DNA from 2 places in the Blautia sp. MSK.18.38 genome. Region 1 is predicted to be linked to the other one. Evidence: riboswitches for the same ligand, from Rfam matches in the RefSeq annotation. Region 1 holds a riboswitch; the other holds the start of a gene.
What was found. Region 1 has a riboswitch for thiamine pyrophosphate ahead of thiW (energy coupling factor transporter S component ThiW). Riboswitches for the same ligand answer to the same signal wherever they lie in the genome.
Positions count from the first base shown of each region.

Region 2: another riboswitch for thiamine pyrophosphate. It lies ahead of thiS (sulfur carrier protein ThiS); the one in region 1 lies ahead of thiW (energy coupling factor transporter S component ThiW).

Region 1 covers NZ_JANFYP010000005.1:150,455-162,933, reverse strand. Annotated here, with positions in the region: gene NE638_RS05205 (helix-turn-helix domain-containing protein) at 1-301, opposite strand, end outside; gene arfA (arabinosylfuranosidase ArfA) at 644-2,149, shown strand; gene NE638_RS05195 (aldo/keto reductase) at 2,220-3,209, shown strand; TPP riboswitch at 3,532-3,634, shown strand; gene thiW (energy coupling factor transporter S component ThiW) at 3,972-4,526, shown strand; gene NE638_RS05185 (hydroxyethylthiazole kinase) at 4,489-5,391, shown strand; gene thiE (thiamine phosphate synthase) at 5,408-6,049, shown strand; gene NE638_RS05175 (Lrp/AsnC family transcriptional regulator) at 6,364-6,810, opposite strand; gene NE638_RS05170 (aspartate ammonia-lyase) at 7,210-8,640, shown strand; gene NE638_RS05165 (DEAD/DEAH box helicase) at 8,843-12,235, shown strand; gene NE638_RS05160 (sodium-dependent transporter) at 12,415-12,479, opposite strand, start outside.
Region 2 covers NZ_JANFYP010000038.1:8,007-20,485, forward strand. Annotated here, with positions in the region: gene NE638_RS16380 (4Fe-4S binding protein) at 1-393, opposite strand, end outside; gene NE638_RS16385 (O-acetylhomoserine aminocarboxypropyltransferase/cysteine synthase family protein) at 434-1,672, opposite strand; gene NE638_RS16390 (sensor histidine kinase) at 1,977-3,167, shown strand; gene NE638_RS16395 (response regulator transcription factor) at 3,168-3,881, shown strand; gene NE638_RS16400 (hypothetical protein) at 4,081-5,397, shown strand; gene NE638_RS16405 (sulfate ABC transporter substrate-binding protein) at 5,502-6,518, opposite strand; gene NE638_RS16410 (hypothetical protein) at 6,751-7,590, opposite strand; gene thiH (2-iminoacetate synthase ThiH) at 7,933-9,174, opposite strand; gene NE638_RS16420 (thiazole synthase) at 9,341-10,126, opposite strand; gene thiS (sulfur carrier protein ThiS) at 10,290-10,493, opposite strand; TPP riboswitch at 10,742-10,849, opposite strand; gene NE638_RS16430 (hypothetical protein) at 11,263-12,381, opposite strand.

The sequences.
Region 1 (12,479 bases):
AGTCACTGGGGTAAAAAATTTCGTTGCAGGGAAGTCCGAACCGTTTTGCCAGATTTTCTCCGCAGGAAAAATGGACATAACTGTTCCGAAATTTTCGCACAGCCTGATAATGCTGGGGATTTCCCGGAATATAAAAGATGCAGGCATTATCCCGGGTGACAGTAAGCTGATCGCCCAGATAAACCTTCATTGGTGTTTTAAATAAAAGAAAAAGAAAATCTCCGCTTCCCTCCGGCCGGAAAATCCTGTCGTAATCGGAGTTGGAACGGTTGTATTCGCAGAAATTTAAGGTGAAATCCATGAAAATGCTGCGCTCCTTTCATTACGTAGATCAGACAATCCGACTGTGGCATTGTAAAGAACTTTCTGTCTGGAAGTATAAAGTAAAGTGACAGAGGGACGTCCGTCTGGTAAGACTGTCTTTACGATAAATCTTACCGGAAAAAAAGTCAACTGTTTCGGAAGATAATCACTGGTATGGATAGAACAGGATGGTAAAATGAAACATAGAAACGGTTGATTTCCGATCTGTCTGAGAGTGTGTGAGCGAACAGAGGCGTAAGAGCCGGTATATGGCGGAATCGGAAACAGAGTCCAATGCAGTGGCAGGCAGAAAATAATAATTTGCAGGAGGATTTTTACAATGAAAAAAGCGCAGATCATCGTGGACAAATATTTCCTCACCGGAAAAACAGACAAAAGGATCTATGGTTCCTTTATAGAACATCTCGGACGTGCGGTTTATGAGGGGATTTATCAGGAAGGCAGCCCCCTTTCTGATGAGCAGGGATTCAGGAAGGATACTCTGGAACTGGTAAGGGAGCTTCAGGTACCGATCGTTCGTTATCCGGGCGGAAATTTTGTATCCGGATTCCGCTGGGAGGACAGCGTCGGACCGAAAGCTCAGCGTCCGTCCAGACCGGAGCTGGCCTGGGGTGTCATCGAGACAAACCAGTTTGGACTCAATGAGTTTGTGGACTGGTCCAGAAAAGCCGGCAGCGATGTGATGATGGCAGTAAACCTGGGAACAAGAGGACCGGAGGATGCGAAAAATCTTCTGGAATACTGTAACTTTAAGGGTGGTACCTATTACAGTGATCTCCGTAAGGCTCACGGCTATGAACACCCGCATGATATCAAATTATGGTGTCTCGGAAACGAGATGGACGGTCCGTGGCAGATGGGACATAAAACTGCGGCAGAGTACGGAAGAGTTGCAGCAGAGACTGCCCGCCTGATGAAATTTATGGATCCGGAGGTTGAGACTGTTGCATGCGGAAGCTCCAATCTGGAAATGCCTACCTTTGGCTCCTGGGAGTATACGGTTCTTGACGAGGCTTACGATCAGGTGGATTATCTTTCCCTGCATCAGTACTATGGAAATGCATCGGGAGACACTGCCGATTTTCTGGCAAGCTCCAAGGGCATGGATGATTTTATCTCAGGAGTGGTTTCCATCTGCGATGCTGTAAAAGCAAAGAAGCATGGAAAAAAACAGATTAATCTTTCCTTCGACGAATGGAACGTATGGTACCACAGCAATGAACAGGATAAAAAGCTGGAAAAATGGGTACAGGTGCCCCATCAGCTGGAGGATGTTTATAACTTTGAGGATGCACTTCTTGTGGGAAGTATGCTGATCACACTTCTCCGTCATGCAGATCGTGTAAAGATCGCCTGCATGGCACAGCTGGTAAATGTTATTGCGCCGATCATGACATCCGATACAGGCGCATGGCGTCAGACGATCTTTTATCCGTATATGCTGACAAGTGTGTTTGGAAGAGGAACCGTCCTTAATACACAGGTTCTCACACCGGTATACGAGAGCAAAACTTATGGCGAAGCGCCATATCTGGATTCTGTGTGTGTCTGGGATGAGGAAAAGGATACGCTGACGATCTTTGCAGTGAATAAGAGTCTGGATGAGGATATGGAAGTTTCCTGTGACTTAAGACAGTTTGAGGGATATAAGATCGTAGAGCATATTGTACTTAATAATGACGATCTTCAGGCAGCCAATACAGAGGCTCAGCCGGAGAATGTAGTTCCTGTAAAAGCCAGTGCAGAATGCTCAAAGCTGGACGGCGGAAAACTGGAAGCAGTTTTTGCAAAACACAGCTGGAATATGATCCGTCTTGCGAAATAAGGGCCGGTGAAGTATAGTAAAAGTAGTTACAGAAAATGTAAATCATGCTACATTATGGGAGGTCTTTTTTATGTACACACCTGCAAAGGAACGCTACGAAACTATGGAGTACAACCGCTGCGGTGAAAGCGGCCTGATGCTTCCGAAGGTGTCTCTTGGATTATGGCATAATTTCGGAGATACTTCTGATTATGAAAACATGAAGCAGCTGTGCTTTACAGCTTTTGACAATGGTATCACACAGTTTGACCTTGCCAATAATTACGGACCTGCCTATGGAAGTGCGGAACGGAATTTCGGCAAGATCCTGAAAGAAGAACTGATGCCATACCGTGATGAGCTGATCATCACAACAAAGGCAGGCTATGATATGTGGGAGGGCCCTTATGGAAACTGGGGCAGCCGCAAGTATCTTCTGGCAAGCCTTGACCAGAGCCTGAAGCGCATGGGTCTGGAATATGTGGATATTTTTTACCATCACAGAATGGACCCGGAGACTCCGCTTGAGGAGACTATGGGGGCGCTGGCAACAGCGGTTCAGCAGGGCAAGGCCCTTTATGTGGGACTTTCCAATTATGATGGAAAAACCTTAAGCCAGGCGGCAGCGATCCTGAAGGATCTGAAATGTCCCTTTGTGATCAACCAGAACCGGTATTCCATTTTTGACAGAACAGTGGAAGAAAACGGTCTCAAGAGAACCACCGGCATTTTGAAAAAAGGTCTGATCACCTTTAGCCCTCTTGCTCAGGGACAGCTGACAGACCGTTACCTGAACGGGATCCCGGAGGACAGCCGTATCCGCAAAGATGGAAGATTCCTTAAGGAAAGTGTGCTGACGCCGGAGCGTCTGGATCAGATCCGGAGACTGAACGATCTGGCAGCCCAGCGTGGAGAGAAGCTGGCTGATATGGCACTTGGCTGGCTGCTTCAGCATAAGGAAGTTACCAGTGTTCTGATCGGAGCTTCCAAGCCGCAGCAGATCCTTGATAATGTGAAAGCGATCCACTGTGCACCGTTTACAGCTGAGGAGCTGCGTCTGATCGACGAGATTTCAAAATAAGATTTATATACTTCCTGTTTTACTATGAAAAGTAGTGAAGCAGGGAGTTTTTTATGCCAAAATAATTGTTTAACTGAATTAGGAAAGTTTCCGGGTTACTGTTTACTGGTAATATTCCGCGAGGTGTTTTTTGTGAGCGAAGGTCACAGAAAACCCGAGACATACCGCGCGAATTTATGCGATTAGCATAAATTCTGTGCATCGCGAAGCGTGTTGCTGAGAACGGAGTGAACAGTAACGTCTCCGGCGGGAGTGCAAAGAGCAATAAGCAGTGGAGGTTTGACAACGGGATAGGTGTGTGCTATATTGAAAAACAGAAAAGAAAAGAGCCAGCGGGAGCTTGTGTGACAGGCTGAGAGGAAGATAGATCTTCGACCGTACCTGATTTGGGTAATGCCAACGGAGGGATTGTGATCTGAGAGCGTGTCTCCGTGGAGTTTGCCATGGGATGCGCTCTTTTCGGATGCAGGAATGGAACTGGAATGGTCTGACAATGGGGGGATGTGAAAGTGACAGAGACTGCATGTGGAGCTTCTGCGAAAGAGCGGGCAGGAAGGGGAGCGCCTTAATGTCTGGCAGGAGAGTGATATTCCGGAGGATTTTTCCGGAAGGATCATGTAAGCGATGGGAATCCGTGTTTTCGGAGTGAGAGGAAGTAAGGGAACTTCGACCGCCAAAATCTAAGGGCAGACTGCAGCAGACGGGAAGCTTTTGCCCGGATCTGACAGGGTTCTGCCTGATATTTCAGGGAGGAAAAACACTATGGAAAAACAAAGGATGCACACGCTTCGTATGGTAATGCTGGCAATGATGGTTGCGATCGGTGTCGTTATTTCACCGATCCTGAGGATTGAGGGAATGTGCCCCACGGCGCATCTTGTCAATATCGTATGCTCGGTTCTGATGGGACCGTGGTATTCCCTTCTCTGTGCGACCATGATCGGCGTGATCCGTATGATGTTCATGGGAATCCCGCCACTTGCACTGACCGGTGCAGTATTTGGCGCATTCCTTTCAGGTGTGTTCTACAGACTTTCCAAAGGCAAGATCATCTGCGCGGTGATCGGTGAGATCTTTGGAACGGGTATCATCGGATCCATGGTTTCTTATCCGGTGATGGCATTCCTGATGGGAAGAGGCGGACTGACAGCATTTTATTATACGCCGATGTTCCTTGCAGCAACCACAATGGGAGGATGTGTTGCCTATATTTTCCTGAAGGCTCTGAGTAAAGCAGGTCTTCTGGTGAAATTCCAGGCAGCTTTGGGTTCAAAAACATATGAGACAAAGAATTTTACAACTGCGAAAGCGAATTAAAGAAGAAAAGCCGCTGATCCATTGCATCACCAATCCGATCTCGATCCATGACTGTGCCAACGTGGTCCTTGCAGTAGGTGCAAGGCCGATCATGGCGGAGCATCCGGCAGAGGTGACAGGTATTACGGCATCGGCTGGTGCGTTGATGCTGAATCTCGGGAATATTACCAATGCCAGGATCGAGTCAATGAAGCGTTCTATGAGAACAGCGATGGAAAATAAGATTCCGGTTCTTCTGGACCTGGTAGGGGTTGCCTGCAGTGATCTCAGGCTGGATCTGGCACGGGAGCTTTTAAGGATCGGTCATCCGGCAGTGCTGAAGGGAAATATGTCAGAGCTTCTGGCTGTTTCCGGGCTGCCGTCTCATGCGATCGGAATCGATGCGGGTGTCGAGGATGCTCTGACTGAGGAAAATATCGATGGAGTCAGTGAAGTGCTTAAGGCTTTTTCCAGAAATAATCAGGCAATCGTGCTGGCTACCGGGAAACAGGATTTTGTTACGGATGGTGAACGGGTTGTTCTGGTACAAAATGGCAGTGCGGCGCTGTCCGGGATCACAGGAACCGGCTGTATGGTCGGTGCACTGACTGCGGCGTTTTTGCCGGGGTGCGAAGATAATATTGCGAAAGAGATGACGGATAGTATAGAGGCAGGTGTCTGGTCTGGCGTTGAGATGGAATTAAATGGGAGATCCGGGAATTATCTGGCTGCGGCAGTGCTTGGTACTGCACTTATGGGTATCGCCGGCGAGGAAGCGGAGAAGATTTCCCGCGGTCCGGGAAGCTTTCAGGTAAATCTGCTGGATGAGATCTATGGGCTTTCGGATCGACAGCTGCTGGATCTGTTGAAGATTGAAATGTACTGAAAAAGAGGGGATTAGGATGGATAGAAAAGATTTGGATGTAACGTTGTATCTGGTGACGGATAGTTCTTATCATACGGAGGAGTCTTTGCTCCGTACGGTTGAGGAGGCTTGTAAGGGTGGTGTGACTCTGGTCCAGCTTCGCGAGAAGAATAAGGGTGGACGGGAGTATCTGGATAAGGCTTTTAAGGTGAAGGAGATCACAGATCGTTACAATGTGCCGCTGATCATTGATGATCGTGTGGATGTGGCGCTGGCCTGTGATGCGGCTGGTGTGCATGTTGGAGCTTCTGATATTCCGGTTGCTGTGGCAAGGAAGCTGATGGGACCGGATAAGATCGTGGGGGCTACTGCCAAGACGGTGGAGGCTGCTGTGAAGGCTTATGAGGATGGTGCGGATTATCTTGGTGTGGGGGCGATTTATCCTACCACTACTAAGGTTGTGACGATCCTTACCAAGGTTTCTACGTTGAAGGATATTTGTGAGGCGGTTCCGATTCCGGCGGTTGCGATCGGGGGATTGAATGCCGGGAATATGGATGTGCTTGAGGGCGCCGGTATGAGTGGTATGGCGGTTGTTTCTGCGATCATGAAGGCGGAGGATCCGAAGAAGAATGCGCGGGAGCTGAAGGAGAAGATTGTTGCTTTGATGGGAAAGTGATTTAGGAAATGAATGGAGAGCAGTGGTGGATTTGAGGTTCATTGCTGTTCTTTTTTTGTTGAAATACGGACGCCCGTGAGGCGTGTGCTGCCTGTCGCCGGGGCTTCGTCGGGGGCTGGCTTCTAGGCTGCCGGAATTCTGCTAAAATCGTTTTCCAAAAGTCCGAACTCGCGTCTTGCAGCCGCTCAGACAGCGGACTTTTGAAAAACAACGCAGATTTCCGCCAGCCAAGAATCAGCTCCCCTCCTGCAGAGTCCGGCGACAGGCAGCACACGCCTCACGGGCTGGTTTTTCAAGGCGGCAGGGGAGGGTGGTTACTCCACCGGCAGATCTCTGTGTTCTACGCTGGTGGAGAATACGATCTGTGTTTTGGTGCGGCCGAACTGCTGGAGTTCGTTGATGAAGTGGTCCAGTTCCATGGTGGAGCGGAAGGCTACTTCGATGAGCATGGAGTAATCGCCGGTGACGCAGTTGCATTCGATGACGTTTGGGATGGACTGGATGAAGGGATAGAAGTCTTTTTTCTGGTTGGGTTCTACTTCCAGGTTGATGAATGCTTTTATATGATAACCGAGAAATACCGGGTTGATCTGGGCGTGGTAGCCTGTGATCAGCCCGTTTTTTTCGAGGTGTTCGATCCTGGCGGAAACAGCGGGGGATGAGAGGAAGACTTCCTTTGCGATTTCCTTTACCGGGGTGCGGGCGTTTTTCTGAAGCATTTCGATGATCTTTCGGTCGATGTTGTCGAGTTTGTGTTCCATGTAGAATGTCTCCTTTCGATGAAAAAACGTCATTTGTAACTGGTACAGAGCTGCGTAGGGAAGTGGATTGAAAATAGGTATTTCTGTATTGATTATACTGCGTGTGTTATCACAACACAAGAAACGACTTAATAAAAATAAGAAAAATAAAAGAAATTCTTAAAAAGATTAATATAAACTATTGAAAAACACGGATAATCGTGGTTTTCAATTAAAAGTATTTACAAGCCACAAAGAAAGTGTTAGTTTCTTAGGCATCAGAAAAACAGCTGCTGATAAAAATGAAAATAACAGAATGATTTGTAAACAGTGAATATCCGTCGGACTGAAAAAGATGAGATCAGAGGGCGGAGCAAATCAGATGTGCACAGGATCAGAAGAAAGAAGAGGGATGATAAAATGACAACAGAAACAAGACTGGAAGCAGATTCGATCGGAACTATGAAAGTGCCTGCAGAGGCTTATTACGGAGTTCAGGCTTTAAGGGCAAAACAGAATTTTCCTATTACAGGTACAAAGCTTCATCCGGCATTTATTAGGAACCTGGCACAGATTAAAAAAGCAGCAGCTATCACTAATAATAATGCAGGGCTTCTTCCGGAGGATAAGGCAGACGCCATTGTCAGAGCCTGCGATGAAGTGATCTCAGGAAAATTGGCTGAGGAATTTATCGTAGATGCCATTCAGGGTGGTGCCGGAACCAGCGCAAATATGAATATGAATGAGGTGATCGCAAACAGAGCCGGTGAGATCCTCGGATGTCCGAAGGGTAGCTATAAAATGGTCCATCCAAATGATCACGTAAACATGGCGCAGTCCACCAATGATGTGATCCCGACGGCCGGTAAGCTTACCGTTCTGGATCTTCTTGCACCTCTGGAAAAAGCATTGGTAAGACTTGAGAAGGAGCTTGCAAAAAAGGCAGAGGAGTTCGATGATGTGATCACCATGGGACGTACACAGCTTCAGGATGCAGTTCCGATCCGTCTTGGTCAGGTGTTCCACGGTTATGCGTCTATGGTTTCCAGAGACAGGAAACGTATCAAAAAGGCTCACAGGGAAATGTACACCGTAAACCTTGGAGGAACTGCAGTGGGAACTGCTATCAACGTTTCCGACTCTTATTTTTATAAGATCGTGCCAAATCTGGAAAAGATTACAGGTTATCCGCTGAAACAGGCCGAGGACCTTTTTGACGCAACAGAAAATCTGGACGGCTTTGTTGCCGTATCCGGTGTAGTAAAAACCTGTGCGGTGGATCTTTCCAAGATGTGCAACGATCTTCGACTGATGTCCTCCGGCCCGAAAACCGGATTTGGGGAGATCAACCTTCCGGCGAAGCAGAATGGGTCGTCCATCATGCCAGGTAAGGTAAATCCGGTCATTCCGGAGGTAGTAAGCCAGGTTGCTTTCCACATCGTAGGACATGATACCACCATTACCATGGCAGCAGAAGCCGGACAGCTGGAGTTGAATGCTTTTGAGCCGGTTGTATTTTGTAATCTTTTTGAATCCATTACGACTCTGGAAAAAGCAGTGGATACATTGATCGTAAACTGCATCACAGGAATCACCGCAAACCGCAAACACTGCAAAGACCTGATGGAAAGCAGTGCAGGAATCGCAACGGCTCTCTGCCCGCATATTGGCTACAAGGCGTCTGCAACCATCGCAAAAACTGCAGTAAAAACTGGCAAGTCTGTCCGGGAACTTGTTCTGGAACAAGGGATCATGACTGAGAAAGAGCTGGAAGAGGTTCTTGATCCGTATCTGATGACAGAAGTCGGAGAAGAGCGGAAAGAGGATGAAGCAAGAAGGAAAGCCTGCTGAGAAAGTTATCTGTACCAACGTATGACGGGAACGTCTGATGCAGCAATTCATTTCAGAGCAGCTGAACCTGATGCGGGATTTTATGGAAATGCTATAGGCAGATCAGGAATGAGATATCAATGAGTATTATAAGGAGACTTGCCACAGTGCAGGTCTCCTTTTATAATGGAAGAAACGCGATAAGAAAAGAAGGGAAAGATGCATGCTTAAACGAACAGCCATACGGGCACTTTGTAATACAACGGCATATCAGAGAGGCCTTGATATTTACCGTACCGGAAAGAGGATCCAGTCGCTGGATATTAAGTCGGAAGGAGCTGTGGATAAAATATCTGCAGCAGTGAAGGGAAGTGGGCGTAATGTATACAATACAGGCTTTCAGTATGATACAGAAGCGGACCGCATAAAAGAAGCATACTGTGACTGCCCGGCCTTTCGCAGCTATTCCGGGATCTGTAAGCATTGCGTGGCAGTGCTTCTGGAATATGGAGACCGTAAGGCCTATGAGCGTGTGGAAATCCGCAGACAGCAGGATGAGGAACAGAAGCAGGCAGAGTTATTCAGCGGAACAGCATTTCCGGCTGCTTTATCCGGACCAGGGCAGCCTGCAACGAAAACCACCGTTGAGCTGAAAAGCCTCCTTAATCGCCAGCTATACAGCCGTATGCTTCCGTTTTCCGGGGATCCGTATTTTGGCAGGGTGGAGCTGGAAACCTGCCTGAAATTTAATTCTGTGAGAAATTGTTTTACCGTGGAATTCCGCGTTGGCTGTGAGAAAAAATATATCCTCAAGGATGTGTTGGCCTTTGTGTGGAATCTGGATCATAATGAGAAGGTTTCTTATGGAAAAAATCTGGAATTTATCCATTCAGATGAAGCCTTTTCAGAAGGATCCAGAAGCGTGCTGGCCTTTATCCGGGAATGGGTCGAGAATCATCACGGCACTTACATGTCCAGATATGAACAGCTGAAGAATATAGCTGTGGAAAAGGTGAGGGATCTTACCGTTGACAGAAAAGAACTTGAGGATCTGCTTCTTATACTTGGCGAAAAAAGTTTCAAGTTCAAAATGAACAATGATCCGGAAACAACATGGCATTCTGTCAGAGAAATTCCGGACAGGACGCTGATGATCCGGAAGAAGGATCAGGGGTTATCTCTTGAGATCGCGCCGGTATACAGTGTGACAGGCATACGGTATCATATGTATTTTGATAATGCGAAGGTATATCTGGTTTCCAGGCAGGAGCTTGGAGCAGTGGAGGAATTTGTTGCTTGTCTGGAGCGGCTTCCTGCAGGCCGAGGCTTTATTGATGAACCGGATGTGCCTGCGTTTGTGCGTGAGCTGCTTCCTTCCCTGAAAAAATTTTTTCACTGTGATCTCAGGGATTTCCCGGAAGAAACAGGTCTTGAATGCTACAAGGCTGCATATGAGATCTATCTGGATGCGCCGGAGCGTGACTGGATCACCTGTAAGGCATTTTCTGTTTACGGGAAGGATAAATTTTCGGTTTTTGACCGAGATGTGTCTGCCCGCACCAGGGATATTCCGGGAGAGCTTGGTGTGTTTGCGCTGCTGTCAAAATATTTTAACGGATATGATGACCAGCGGATGGAGCTGGCATTGGATTGTCGTGCCGAGGAACTGGAATCTTTGTGCAGGGAAGGTTCAGGGAAACCCGACAGTGTGAAAGATTCCGAAGAAAAGCTCTACCAGCTTCTTACTGAAGGGATCCCCGCCATGCAGAAAGTTGCAGCTGTCTATATTTCCCAGTCCATCAAACAGATGAGGGTGACAAAGCTGCCAAACATCCGTCTTGGCGTTTCTCTGTCAGCCGGACTTCTGAACCTGGATCTGGATGTGGAGGGGATGGATCAGGCGCAGCTTTTTGATATTCTTTCCAGGTACGATCGCAGGAAAAAATATTTCCGCCTGAAGGATGGCAGCTTTCTGGATGTTTCCGATGGTCAGCTCAGGGAGCTTTCTGCTCTGAAAAATGGACTGCAGATCAGTGATCGTGAACTGAAAAAAGGAAAGACTCAGGTTCCGGCCTATCGTGCTATGTATCTGGACAGTCAGCTGAAGGGCGGCGATCTGATCAAGGTAGAGAAGGACAATGCCTTTCGTGCGTTGATCCGGAACATGCAGACAATGGAAGAACATAAATTTCAGATTCCCAGGGAGCAGGAAAAAATCCTCCGGGGCTATCAGAAAGAGGGCTTTTACTGGATCAAAACTCTGAAGCATAATCAGTTTGGAGGGATCCTGGCAGATGATATGGGACTTGGAAAAACCCTCCAGGTGATCACATTTCTCTGGTCAGAATTTCAGGAATCTGCGCCGGGAGAAAACAGACGTGCCCTTGTGATAACGCCTGCTTCGCTGGTGTTTAACTGGATGAACGAGATCGAACGTTTTGCGCCGGGACTTCCGGCTACCGTTGTGACTGGTGATGTGAAGGAGAGGAAAGCACTGATCAAAAATGCGGGAGAACGGGAGGTTCTGATCACCTCCTATGACCTTCTGAAACGGGATCTGAAGGCTTATCAGAACCTGGATTTTGCTGTGCAGATCATTGATGAGGCGCAGTATATCAAGAATCACGGAACTCAGGTGGCAAAGGCTGTGAAGGAGATCCGGTCGGAATTCAGGCTTGCGCTGACCGGTACACCGGTGGAGAACAGGCTCAGTGAGCTGTGGAGTATTTTTGATTTTCTGATGCCGGGTTTCCTTTATTCTTACGAAAAATTTCGTAAGGAAATCGAACTTCCGGCTGTGCAGTACAGCAATTCCGATGCGATGGAGCGTCTGCAGAAAATGATCCGTCCTTTTGTGCTGCGGAGATTGAAGAGGGATGTGCTGAAGGATCTTCCGGATAAGCTGGAAAAAGATATGTTTTCCCCGTTGGAAAGCGAGCAGAAGGAGCTGTATGAGGCCCATACGGAACGGCTTCGCCTGATGCTTGGGATGCAGTCGGATGCGGAGTTTCGCACTTCTAAACTGCAGATCCTTGCAGAGATCACGAGGCTGCGGCAGATCTGCTGTTATCCGGGACTGGTATATGAAGGATACAAAGGGAATTCTTCCAAGCTGGAGATGTGCATGGAGTTGGTTCAGAATGCGGTGAATGGCGGACATAAGCTCCTGTTGTTTTCCCAGTTTACTACCATGTTGGATGTGCTGGCTGTCCGTCTGAAAAAAGCAAAAGTTTCTTTTTATATGTTGACCGGATCGACTTCCAAGGAAAAACGGGCGCAGATGGTACATGCATTTAATGAGGATGATACTTCTGTTTTCTGCATTTCTCTGAAAGCAGGAGGAACAGGCCTGAATCTTACGGCAGCTGATATTGTGATCCACTACGATCCCTGGTGGAATCTTGCTGTGCAGAATCAGGCAACAGACCGTGCCCACCGCATCGGTCAGCAGAACGTTGTCAGTGTCTACCGCCTCTTTATGAAAGACACCATAGAAGAACGAATCCGGGCTCTTCAGGAAAGAAAACGGGAACTGGCTGATGAGATCTTAAGCGGCGAGGGAATCGGCCAGGCTTTGATCAGCAGAGAGGAAGTACTGGAGCTGCTAGGCAGGTAAAATTCTTAACTGAATCAAGTAAGTTCCTTGCTTCAATTACGAAAAGCAATACGCGGTGAGGGGACTTGCTTGTATCAGGAAGAGTGCAGGCTGTGAATATCCGCCTGATTCAACAAAAACACCCCCGATGGAAATCGCGTGTGTAAATCACATACGATATCCGTCAGGGGTGTTTTATTTTATGCAAAAAACTTATCGTACAGACCAAAGAAGAAGATAAACAGAATGATCAGCGGCAGGATAT
Region 2 (12,479 bases), on a different contig from region 1:
TTTATGAGGAAGCTCTCTTCCGAAATATCTCTCATTTAATTTCACCGCAATGTCATAGCTGTTGATGTTTCCGCTTGGACAGACAGCATTGCCCTGGCAGGCTGTAACTGTACGTACTCTCGGTCCGCAGACACCGGGCTTGCATCCGCCTTTCGCAAGATCATCTTTTACATCATCAATATCATCTAATTTAATGAACGGGATCTCAACTCCCTGTCTGGAAGTAAGATGTACATATCCGTCACCGTATTTCTCAGCTACCTCTGCGATCTTCTTAAGGTTTTCTGCGGTAAGTGTACCGCCTACACAGGCAAGACGAAGAGAAAAATTATTCTTCTGCTTCTGTCTCATGAAACCACCTTTTTTTAATGTAGCGTAATCTACTTTTGCCATAACGAACTCTCCATTTCTCTGCTGGTGCAGCTCTTAGATTTTATCGGTTATTTTCTATCGCTTGTTTGAAATCTTCTTTTAAATCTTCAATATCTTCAATTCCCACACTGATGCGGATCAGATCCTCGAATACTCCGGACTGCAGCTTCTCTTCATCGGAGATGTGTGCCGCGATGGTGGATTCCGGATGGATCACCAGAGTCTTCGTATCTCCGATGTTGGAGATGATCAGCGGGATATTCAGGGAATTGATAATGGAAAAAGCCTTCTCCTTGCTTCCGGTTCTTACAGTTACGATAGCTCCGTAGCCATTCCTGAACTGCTTTTCCGCAATTTCGTGATAAGGGCTTTCTTCCAGTCCCGGATAATTTACTTCAATGTCACCACCCAGGCCCTGTAAAAATCTCGCAAGCTCCAGTGCATTGTCACACTGTCTCTGCATTCGAAGTCCCAGGGTTTCCAGTCCCAGGTTATTAAGGAAAGCATTCTGCGGAGCAAGACACGCGCCAGTGTTCCGGAAAAGTCCGTTTCTAAGCTTGGCGATGTATGCAAATGGTCCGAATTTCCGGTATGGAGCAAGTCCCGGATATCGGTCAGGGTCCCATTTCAGACCCTTACCACAGACAAGAATACCGCTGATGGCATCGCTGCTTCCATTGATATATTTGGAAGAGGAATGAACCACAATGTCAGCTTCAAGCTTCAGTGGCTGGATCAGATACGGGGTTGCCACCGTGTTGTCTACGATCAGCGGTACGTCATGCTTATGTGCCACTTCCGCAACTGCCTGGATATCGGTAACATCCAGCTTGGGGTTGCCAATGGTCTCCGCAAAAACAAGTCGCGTCTTCTCTGTGATCTCTGCCTCAAAAGCTTCCGGCTTATTCTCTTTCACATATTTTACGGAAATCCCGAAAGGCTTCAGATCATCGAACAATTCCACAGTTCCGCCATACAGTCCGCAGGCTGCCACGATCTCATCTCCTGCCTGAAGAATGTTCAGAAACGCATTGGTCAGCGCTGCCATTCCGGATGCACAGGCCACACTACCGATCCCATCCTCCAGCATGGTCACTCGCTTCTCAAAGGACTCTACCGTAGGATTGTTGATCCTTGTATAGGAGAAGCCCATTTTTTTATTGTCAAAAATTTTCTCCAGGTCTTCCGCGCTGTCATGTCGGAATGCGCTGCTCTGATAGATTGGAACCTGTGTTGCACCCTGTGGATATTTCTCGTTGGTGCCGTGGAGCAGCCCTGTATTAAAGCCGTATTCGTTCATAGCCTCTTCCCTTTCTTTTGTTGACACTTATATTAACCTACTATTCATAGTATGTCAATAGGAAAACGGGATTAAATGTATTTTTTTGTGTACACAACTATACGACAGCATGATACAATTATAACAGTTACGATAATTACAGCACCAAAAGAAAGATGCCCGCAGGCATACAAACCTACATTAAGAACAGGAGGTGATCCCTATCAATATAAACCCGAAGCTCCGGAATATTTTTCACTCTTTATTCAGTCCCACCCTTGATTTCCGCGTCCGGCTGTTCAACATCCTCGCCTTGGGAGGTACTGTGATCAGCCTGATCATGGCCTTTCTCAGTCTCGGGACCGGTTCCTGGAGAAATGTACTGATCAATTTTGCGCTGGTTGCAATCTCCGGAGGGCTTTTTCTTTATTCCTATTACAGTGGAAAATATCAGCGCTGCTACCTGATCACCATTGTCGTGATCTTTCTGCTCGTTTTTCCGGTGATGTTTTTTACCAGCGGCGGTTATCGTGGCGGCATGCCGGCATTCTTTGTGTTTGCTATTATTTTTACCGTGCTGATGCTGGAAAAAAGACGCGCTCTGATCGTTTCCCTGCTGGAGATCCTCCTTTATATGGGACTGTGTCTGGTTGCATACCATTTCCCGGACACTGTAACTCCTTTTGCCACGGAAGCAGACCGGCTGGCAGATATCCTTCTGGCGTTTGTCTCTGTAAGTATTGTCTGCGGCAGTGTTCTCTATTTTCATCTGAAGGAATATAACCAGCAGCAGCTCCTTCTGGAGGAACAGAATCTGCGACTGCGCTCCCTTGATAATGCCAAGTCCACCTTCCTGACCACCGTTGCCCATGAGATTAAAAATCCTCTGAGTTCCATTTCCCTCCACGCGCGGGACACCTCCGAGCTCCTTGAGGAAGAGCCTCTGGATTTCTCTCTTATGCAGGAAAATCTCCGCACCATTGAACAGTCGGTAATGCGGATCGACCGGATCGTGCTGGATCTGATGGATACGGTTTCCATTGAGCAGGGACGACTTGCCCTTTCCCTTGTCCCATCAGATCTGTCCGGTCTTTTGTATTCTGTAAAAAAAGACTACTGCAGTCATCCAAGCTTAAAGAACAATCAGCTGGTCCTTACGACACAATCCGGACTCCCGGAAATCTCTGCTGATCCGGAACGGCTGATCCAGGTTGTCACCAATCTGATCTCCAATGCAGAGCGTCACACCCAAAACGGAACCATCACCATTTCTCTTACCGGCGAACCGGGCTGGCAGACCATCTGCGTCTCCGACACCGGAACCGGCATGTCAGAAGAAATGCGAAAAAACGCACTCAAGGGTTATATTTCCGCTGATAAGGATTACTGGCGGCACGGCATAGGCCTCTATGTCTGTCATCAGATCATCACTGCCCATGGCGGCAAAATATGGCTGAAAAGTAAAGAAGGCGAGGGAACTCAGGTGTTCTTCTCACTTCCGGAGGAGGAATCATAAATGAATGAAAAGAAATCACTTATCCTTATGGTCGAGGATGAAGAACAGGTGCTGAATACCAACTGCCGGATGCTGCGGCGCCGTGGCTACGATGTCCACACTGCACAGACAGCCGCCGAAGCCTATCATCAGCTTGAAGAACAGCTGCCGGATCTTCTTATCCTGGACATTATGCTTCCGGACGGAAACGGTCTGGATATCTGCCGCCGCTTCCGCGAAAAAGCCATGAATCCGGTTCTTTTTCTCACCGGAAAAAGTGATATCCGGGATCGGGTAGAAGGACTTCAGCAGGGAGGCGACTATTATCTCACCAAACCTTATAATTTCGATGAATTTCTGGCCGTGATCCAGATGCTTCTGGAACGCCAGAAACGAATGGAAGAAAAAATAAAAGAAAAATTTCAGTCCTCCCGTCAGATCACCATCGGCAGCCTGCGGCTGGATCTTTCGGACGGCCATGCATATCTCAATAATGCCGACACAGGCCTTACCCGGACCGAATTCTCTCTGCTGCGTCTCCTTGCAGAAAACCAGGAGAAGATTTTTTCTGCAAAGGAGCTCTACGAAGCGGTATGGGGTAGCTGTGCAGGAACAGATACCAGCACGGTACGGCGGCATATCTTTAACCTCCGGACCAAGATCGGTGCCGAAGATACCGATGAGTATGACATTGTCTCGGTTTATGGGAAGGGATATCTTTTTACCTGCCGGTAAGCCGGCCTTTTCACGATCGGATAGCATATTTCCAGACCTGTAAGCAGCTTCCCGTAAATGTCTCTTTTTCTTCACATTTCCGGATATCGAGATCTGTCTGTTACAATGTACTTAACAGACAGATCTTTTTTATTTGTAAAAATTTATGATCAAAGAATAGTAAGCAGCTAACTGCTGCTCAATTTATCAGGAGGTGCCTATGCATAAAAAAATCTTAGTTCTTTTAACAGGCGCGATCGCTCTTTCCATATCTGCAGTCCCGGTCCTCGCTTCTGACCCTCCAACCGATGACGGTCAGTACATCTGGCAGGATGAAAACGGAGATTACTGGTACCGCAATGGTTCCGAGGATGAATATATCGGGGAAGGTAATTATGCCCCTGACCCGGATTCCGGTGAACTGATGGAAGGCAACGATGCCGGCTGGACCGAACAGGACGGTTATTTTGAGCCTCATTATTATTATGAGGACGGCAGTGTGTGGCTAGAAGATGCCACCGGAACCACATATATTGGCTCCAGAGATAAATATTATATTGATGACTACGGCAATCTTCAGGAATATTCCGATTCTGAAACTGATTCCTCCTCCGGAGATTCTTCAGAAGAATCCTCCGATACCAGTGGAAACTCCTCCTCGCAGGATTCCGATTCTTCATACCCAAATTCCTCTTCCGATACAAACACGGAAGATTCCTCTGAATCGGAAAAGCGCGGCGAGCTTCATATGCGGGTTGGATTCCCTGCCGATGATACGATCAGAGAATCCATGCCCGAAAAAGAAGGTTATTTCGAGCAGCGTTCCGTAAATGGCGGAAAAAGCACTGCCTTTGTTTTAAAAGTACCGAATTCCTCTCTGGAGGATTCTTCCCTGAAGGGTTTTCTGGCAGAATACTATCCGGTAAAGGGTGAGATCATCACCAAAAAGGATCTTACCTTTGAATCTTATCCTGCCACGAAATATCAATACTTAACCGAAGTCAACGAAGAAGAAAAAAATGTAGATGCTCTTGTATGCCAGGCTGACGATTATACATTCGGACTTTTTGTCCTGACTCCGTCAGATACCTATGATAAAGCCGCCGAAAAGGAAGCCACAGAGCTGATCAAATCCATAGATTTCGTTTACGCAGAGCGTGTGGATATGGCCATGACGGATTACTTCCAGGTCCTCACTCCGGAGCGCTGGAAATATCTCTGCCATTATGAAACAACCGAAACCGAAAATGGTGGATATAAACTGACTTATTACAATGAGGATGTTCCTGTACTGACCCTGGAAGCCAGATATTACAATGGTGAAGACCAAGACCAGCCTCTGGACAGTGTATGGCAGGGCTATCTCGGCCGTATCGAAACCGTCGACGGCAAAAAATACGATCTTCTGTCCACCATCAGCCAGTACTCCAAGGACGCCTCTGATGAATGGAAGGAAATGTATGACACTTATCTGGATGTCATAAACGGGATCCGTATAATGGACGGCTGTTCCCTGACCGAAGGAAGCCATGCCTGATCCCTTGTGATTCACAATATTTACATAAAAGAAGCTGCAGACTCTGTTTTTTCACTGTTCTGCAGCTTCTTTGTGTTATTGTGTCCAACTATATCTTCTGCTGTCTATCCTTCGTAAATCTGATCAAAAATCCCTCCATCTGAGAAATGTGTTTCCTGTGCCTTTTTCCATCCGCCGAAATCATCAATGGTGACAAGATTGATGTCCAGGTCAAACACATCGGAGTATTCCTTCAGAATATCCTGGTTTGACGGACGGTAATAATTATCACCGGCGATCCGCTGTGCTTCATCGGAATAGAGATAATTCAGATATTCCTCTGCCACATCTCTGGTGCCTCTTTTGTCTACGACTTTATCGACTACTGCTACAGATGGCTGTGCAAGGATGCTGATGCTTGGTGTTACGATCTCGTAGTCGTCCGGATAATCTTTTACGGAAAGATAGGCTTCATTTTCCCAGGCAATCAGTACATCACCCTGTCCGTTTTCCACGAAAGAGGTCGTTGCGCCTCTGGCTCCGGTGTCCAGGACAAGTACGTTTTTGTAAAGATCTCCGATGAATTCTTTAATTTTGTCCTCGTCTCCGTTATATTTATCTTTTGCATAGGCCCAGGCTGCCAGATAGTTCCATCTTGCTCCGCCGGAGGTTTTCGGGTTTGGTGTGATCACACCTACATCTTTCTTTACCAGATCGTCCCAGTCTTTGATGTTCTTCGGATTTCCTTTTCTCACAAGAAATACAATCGTCGAAGTATAGGGAGCGCTGTCCTCCGGAAATTCGTCCACCCATCCGTCATCGATGAGTCCTGCATCCTGGATCGCATCCACATCATACTCCAGTGCCAGTGTTACCACATCTGCTTCCAGTCCGTTGGCAACCTCAAGTGCCTGCTTGCCGGAACCACCATGGGACTGTGTGATCTCCACATCCTGGCCTGTTTTTTCCTTCCAGTGTTCCTGGAAGCTCTTGTTGTACTGCTCGTAAAGCTCTCTGGTCGGATCATAAGATACATTGGTGATACTGACACTGTCCGCCGCATAGGTGGTTACGCCTGTAAGGCTTCCGATTGTTGCTATTGCTGCAAGAGCTGCTACTGCTGATTTCCATCTTCTTTTCATAATACTTACCTCCTGTGTTTTGCCTCGTGTTTTGTTGTTGGGGCTATTATAAACATGAGTAAGTACATATGAAAACTATTAGATTGGAAACCGTTTTCAGTAGTTTTCGAAATCAGGGATATTTTGGCGAATTTTACAGGTTTTTATGTCTGATTTTTAGCTGTTATCCATAGATTTCGCACTCTTTTTTGCATATTCTTCATCACCGTTGAAAGATTTTGTGAAAACGCAATCAACCTTGTGAATTCAGCTCTTCCAGGAGTTTTTTGCGGTAAGCTTCATCTTTGACAGCACGTTTGAGATCTTCTGTGCGGTTGTTATCCAGTAAATATTGTGTCAGCTGCATGCCCTGTTCCATGCCACGCTCCATACCACACTCCATTCCACGTTCCATTCCCTCATCTAATAACATCTGACCAATTCTCGTCATCGCAACGACCTCCTTTATTTCGTCCAAATCTGCATTATCCAGAAATTTATCTGCCAATGTATATAACATTGCTGTTGTTTTCTCTGCGGTTAGATCTGTATTTCTTTTTGCCAGAATGATTGCTTCTCTGATCTTATCCTTCATCTGCATAGAGCCTGACATTAATGGTGTTAATGACAAGATTGCATAATCTTCTTTGGTCAGTTCTTCTCCATGCAGCTGCTTTTCTTTCATTCTGACAAAAACCTCATCTGCATTTTTCTCTTTAAGATAAACTGGCTGAATACGATAAGTAAACAAGCCCATGTTCAATTCAGCCTTTACTGACCGGATTCCTCCGGAATAAATCACGTATGTAATAACATTCTTTCCAGTCTTATGTGAATATACCGCATCATAGGCAAGAAATCTTCGTAAATCCTCTTCCCCCTTGTCTGTTGTCTGAAATTCTATATGAATATAAAATCCCTGTTTTGTGAGAAAGGTAAAATCCATATACATTGAATGAATAGTAAGCTCTACCAGCTCAGTCGGACCAACCTCCACAAAATCATAATCAATTCCGAGACTTTTCAGAATCGTATCACGAAAATAGTCAACACCCATTTTCATAACAGCATCTTCATGTTTTGCATTTGCCATAGGGCACCTCTTTTTTAGTTCAATATCGTTATCTGATGTGCCTTGAAAATGCTTTTGTAAATTTCTACACTGACGTTTTATCTTCTGTAAATCTTAATACTCTCCGTACGACCTCCTTGTTACATTTATTTTATCAGACCCGGACTGAAAAATCACTCTTGTTCTGACGACAAATTCTTCCAGCACTGTCCTCTGTTTGACAAAAATCTTTCTGCATTCATTCTTCCGAAACAGTTATCCACACTCACCCCGAAAAATCGCTCTTTCAGGCGGATGGTTTTCCACATATTCCACAGAAGTTATCCTCGGTAGTCTATACGATCCGATTTCGCCGCCTTCATCTCACAGATAAATATAATCATTCATGACCGGCTGCAGGCCGTGGTCTTTCAGGGCGTTAAAGACTTCGTCCACGGATCTTCCGTCGGAAATCTCAAACTGATCGTCGCCTTTATCTTCGATATCATCCACATGGCTTCCGATTCCTGTGCTGACACCTGCAGAGATCTTGGTTGCTGCGATATTTACCAGATTGTCACGGACACGCTCACACTCTCTGGTGGATACAGTAATACTTGCAAACGGCATAAACAGACGATATGCACAGACTACCTGCAAAAGCTGCGGTTCGTGTACATCCTTCGGATTGATCCTGTCGTTGTTGATGATCGGACGAAGTCTCGGGCAGGAAAAAGCGATCTCTGCGTGTGGATATTTTCTCTGCAGAAGATATGCGTGATATCCCGTTGCAAAAGCATCCTTGCGGAAATCATCTAGTCCCAGAAGTGCCGCAAAACCAACACCTCGCATGCCGCCTTTTAACGCACGCTCCTGTGTATTTAACCTGTATGGGAAAATCCTCTTGTGACCTGCCAGATGCAGAGTTTCGTATTTATCAGAATTATAGGTTTCCTGGAAAACTGTCACATAATCTGCGCCGCATTTGTGAAGATATGCGTACTCATCAGAATTCATCGGATACACCTCAAGACCGACTACCTTGAAATATTTCCGGGCGATCTCACAAGCCTTTCCGATATATTCCACATTAGATTTCGTTTTGCTCTCTCCGGTAAGGATCAGAATCTCCTGGAGTCCGGTTTCTGCAATGGCTGCCATCTCTTTCTCGATCTCATCTGCATTCAGCTGTGCGCGGCGGATCTTGTTGTGGCAATTAAATCCACAGTAAATACAGTAGTTCTCACAGTAGTTTGCAATGTAGATCGGTGTAAACATGCAGATACTGTTTCCAAAATGTTTCCTTGTTTCGATCCGTGCAGCCTGTGCGATTTCTTCCAGAAGAGGCAGCGCTGCCGGTGAAAGCAGTGCTTTAAAATCCTCCGGTGTACGGTTGTCATGAACAAGCGCTCTCCGTACATCCGCTTCTGTGTACTTATCATAATCATATGCGTTCATTGCGGAAATAACCTGATCCATTACATCAGATTCTTCCAGCTGTTCCATATCCGGAAGGTACTTCATGTGATCGATACGGTTCTTTTTCATATCTTCCAGAATTTCTTCATTTACGATACTTTCATTAAAATGGCCGTCCTGCTGACTGGCCTGTACTGTCTCTGCCATTACTCTTATGTCGCTCCTCTCATATATTGCAGCAATACTCTGGTCCTCACTGCTGCATATCTGTAAACTTAATTTCGATTGAAACCAGACAATACCTGTGTTTCACTACACAGGCAGTGCCTGTCCCCCGCTTAGTGTTCTGCGTTCAATCATTCATTTATCAATTTTACTCATGAAGAAATCCGGTCAGTGGTGAGGATGCACTTGCACCTCTCTCCAGAGTTCTTCCCATACCGGAAAGATATGCACTTCTTCCTGCCTCAATAGCTTTCTTAAAGGCTTCCGCCATAACACGGACGTCTCCTGCAGTTGCGATAGCTGTATTTGCCATAACTGCTGCAGCACCCATTTCCATAGCCTCACATGCCTGTGACGGGCGGCCGATTCCTGCGTCCACGATGATCGGAAGGTCGATCTCGTCGATAAGGATCTGGATGAATTCTTTTGTACAGATTCCTTTGTTGGAACCGATTGGAGAGCCAAGTGGCATTACACAGGCAGCTCCTGCATTCACCAGATCTCTGGCTGCATTCAGATCTGGATACATGTATGGCATAACTACAAAGCCCTCTTTTGCAAGGATCTCTGTTGCCTTGATGGTCTCGTAATTATCCGGAAGAAGATATTTGGAGTCATGGATAACTTCGATCTTTACAAAATCTCCACAACCAAGCTCGCGGGAAAGTCTTGCGATACGGACTGCTTCCTCTGCATTTCTGGCTCCTGATGTATTCGGAAGAAGAGTAACATCCTTCGGCACATAGTCAAGAATATTGGCAAGCCCACCCTCATTTGCACGGCGCAGGGCAAGTGTTACGATCTGAGTTCCTGCTTTTTCAATACATGCTTTTACAAGCTCCAGAGAAAATTTTCCGGAACCAAGGATAAAACGGGAAGTAAACTCATGGCCTCCCAGGATCAGTTTGTCTTCATTTGTGTTTGCTGTTGTCATTTTTTATGTCCACCTTTCTTTATGTCTGTTTGCAGAAAATATTTCCACCGATTTATAACCAGCGCCTTCTTCTGCCAGATCATTCTTCATTTGCATTTTTTCAGTAACTTATCTGTCAGTTACTGCCGTGGTATATATACCTAATTTTATCTCTATAGCGACATCAGCAGCTTCCGCCGCCCATAAACTGCAGAATCTCCACAACATCGCCATCTTTCAGTACTGTTGTATCGTAAGTGTCTCTCTTAATGATCTCTTCATTCAGCTCTACTACAACCTGCACCGGAACATAGTTACATGCTTCCAGATATTCTGTTACTGTCACCGGCTTTTCCAATGTTCTGCTTTCACCATTTACTGTGATCATGATCTCTCCTTTCCGGAAACTTCAAAAGCTATTCGTCAATAAAAAAGAGTTCACAAAGAAATACACCCGCGGTGGTGCACCCCTTCATGAACTCAGTTCACTCTCAAATTTCCCAATATTCAATTGTCGATACCGGGGTTAAAAGCATTCGCTCTTGATCCCTTCCCTGTAAATCCTGATCTTACGTATTCAATCGGATAAAAACATCCGCATCCAATAAAAAAGGAGATACACCAAAGTATCTCCCGTAAATTCATCTTATACGTTCCTACGTTGGCATTATCCAAATCAGGTATAAGGGTCGAAGTTGAAGACTTCCTCTCAGCCTGCCATCACAAGCTCCCCTGTTATTTACATGGTTTAGTATAAGGCGAATTATGATCAATGTCAAGAGCATTAAATTTTCTCACAATAGTTCCAATTTGTTCTAAACTATAGTACACTATAATTGCTGCCAACCCTCCAGCAGAAAGGAGGTGAAGTCCAGTGTGCGAATTAATCATCACATTTTTTGTTTCTGTTACGGCGGATATAGTTAGCTACTATATTCGCAAATGGCTGGACAGAAACGACAGGCAGTAACAGCCTGAAAGGCTTAAGCCCCCTTACATAACGGCATAGAAAACCCCGGAAGTGTGCGAGACTTCCGGGGTTTTCGTTTTTGCCAATGTTTGAATTTCATCACATTTCTTAGCTACTATCATCTTATGCTTTCTATACTAATTTGTCAACCGAATTTTATTAACGGCATCATCATAGGATGTTACTGTTATTTATAAGCAGTGAATCCCAGATCTTTCATTGTCAGATTTAAATTCTTTTTCAGATAATCATTTGCTACTTTCATTGTCGCTTTCATCATAATATTGGAAGAATCCTGCAGATCTGTCATCGCTTTTTTTCCGTTTGTATACAAGAAAGTCAGATTCTGACCTTTATAAGCAGATGCTTTTGTAGAAGAAGTCACCAGCAGAAAGACTTCATTTGTAGACAGGGCGGACTTCACACTGACCGTATCAGATTTCACACAGTTTCCGATAATATCCAGTCCGGCAAGGATTCCATCTGAAGGCATAGAGAGCATCATCCCAATATCTATCTTATCTTCTTTCTTCAGATAACCGATCATCAGAGTACTTTCTTTATCTACTTTGACATTTATAAACTGATTTCCGTCTTCAGTATATTTGCCTTTCTGACTGATGTATTTTTTCAATTTGCTATAATTCTGCGTCAATCTGGTATTAGCCGAGGTCGGATTCTTTACAGTAACCTTGCAGGTGAATTTTCTGCCACCAAGAGTCGCTGTGATAACCGCTGTTCCTGTTTTTACCGCGGTGATCTTTCCGACAGAAGTTATCTTGACAACATTTGTGTTGCTGCTCTTCCATGACGGTTTCAGACTGGTGCCTTTGATCTTCAGTGTATAAGTTTTTTTCGATGCCAGTGTCAGGCTGGTCTTATTCAGGGTGAGATAATTCAGACCTGCGATTGCTGTCAGACCTTTTTCATTATATCTACTCCAGATCGTATTTTTTCCGGATTTCCGGTAAGCTCTCACTGTGTAAGTATAGCTTACTCCGGTACTTACTTTTGTATCGGTAAACGTAACATTTTTGCTTCCTGTGAGGGTTTTTACTGCTTTCCATCCGCTGTTTCCGGTCTTGCGGTATACCCGGTATCCGGCAACTCCTTTTACCTGTTTCCAGCTGAAAATAATCTTATTCCTGCCGGAGATCTTAATAGAAGACATAGCCGGCGTTGCTACGTTTATCGCCGCCTGTACTTCTGTCGCACTGATCAACTCCGGAACCGCAGCTGGTGCCGCCGTTGCAATCATAAAACCTGTCAAAATGCCACATAAAGCTTTTTTCCAATTTCTTCTCATACGCTTTTTTCCTTTCTGCTTTGTGGTATATCTGGATTCCCTAACAAATATAGTATACATTACAAAAAATATTCCTGCTATGATATTTTTCACCGAAT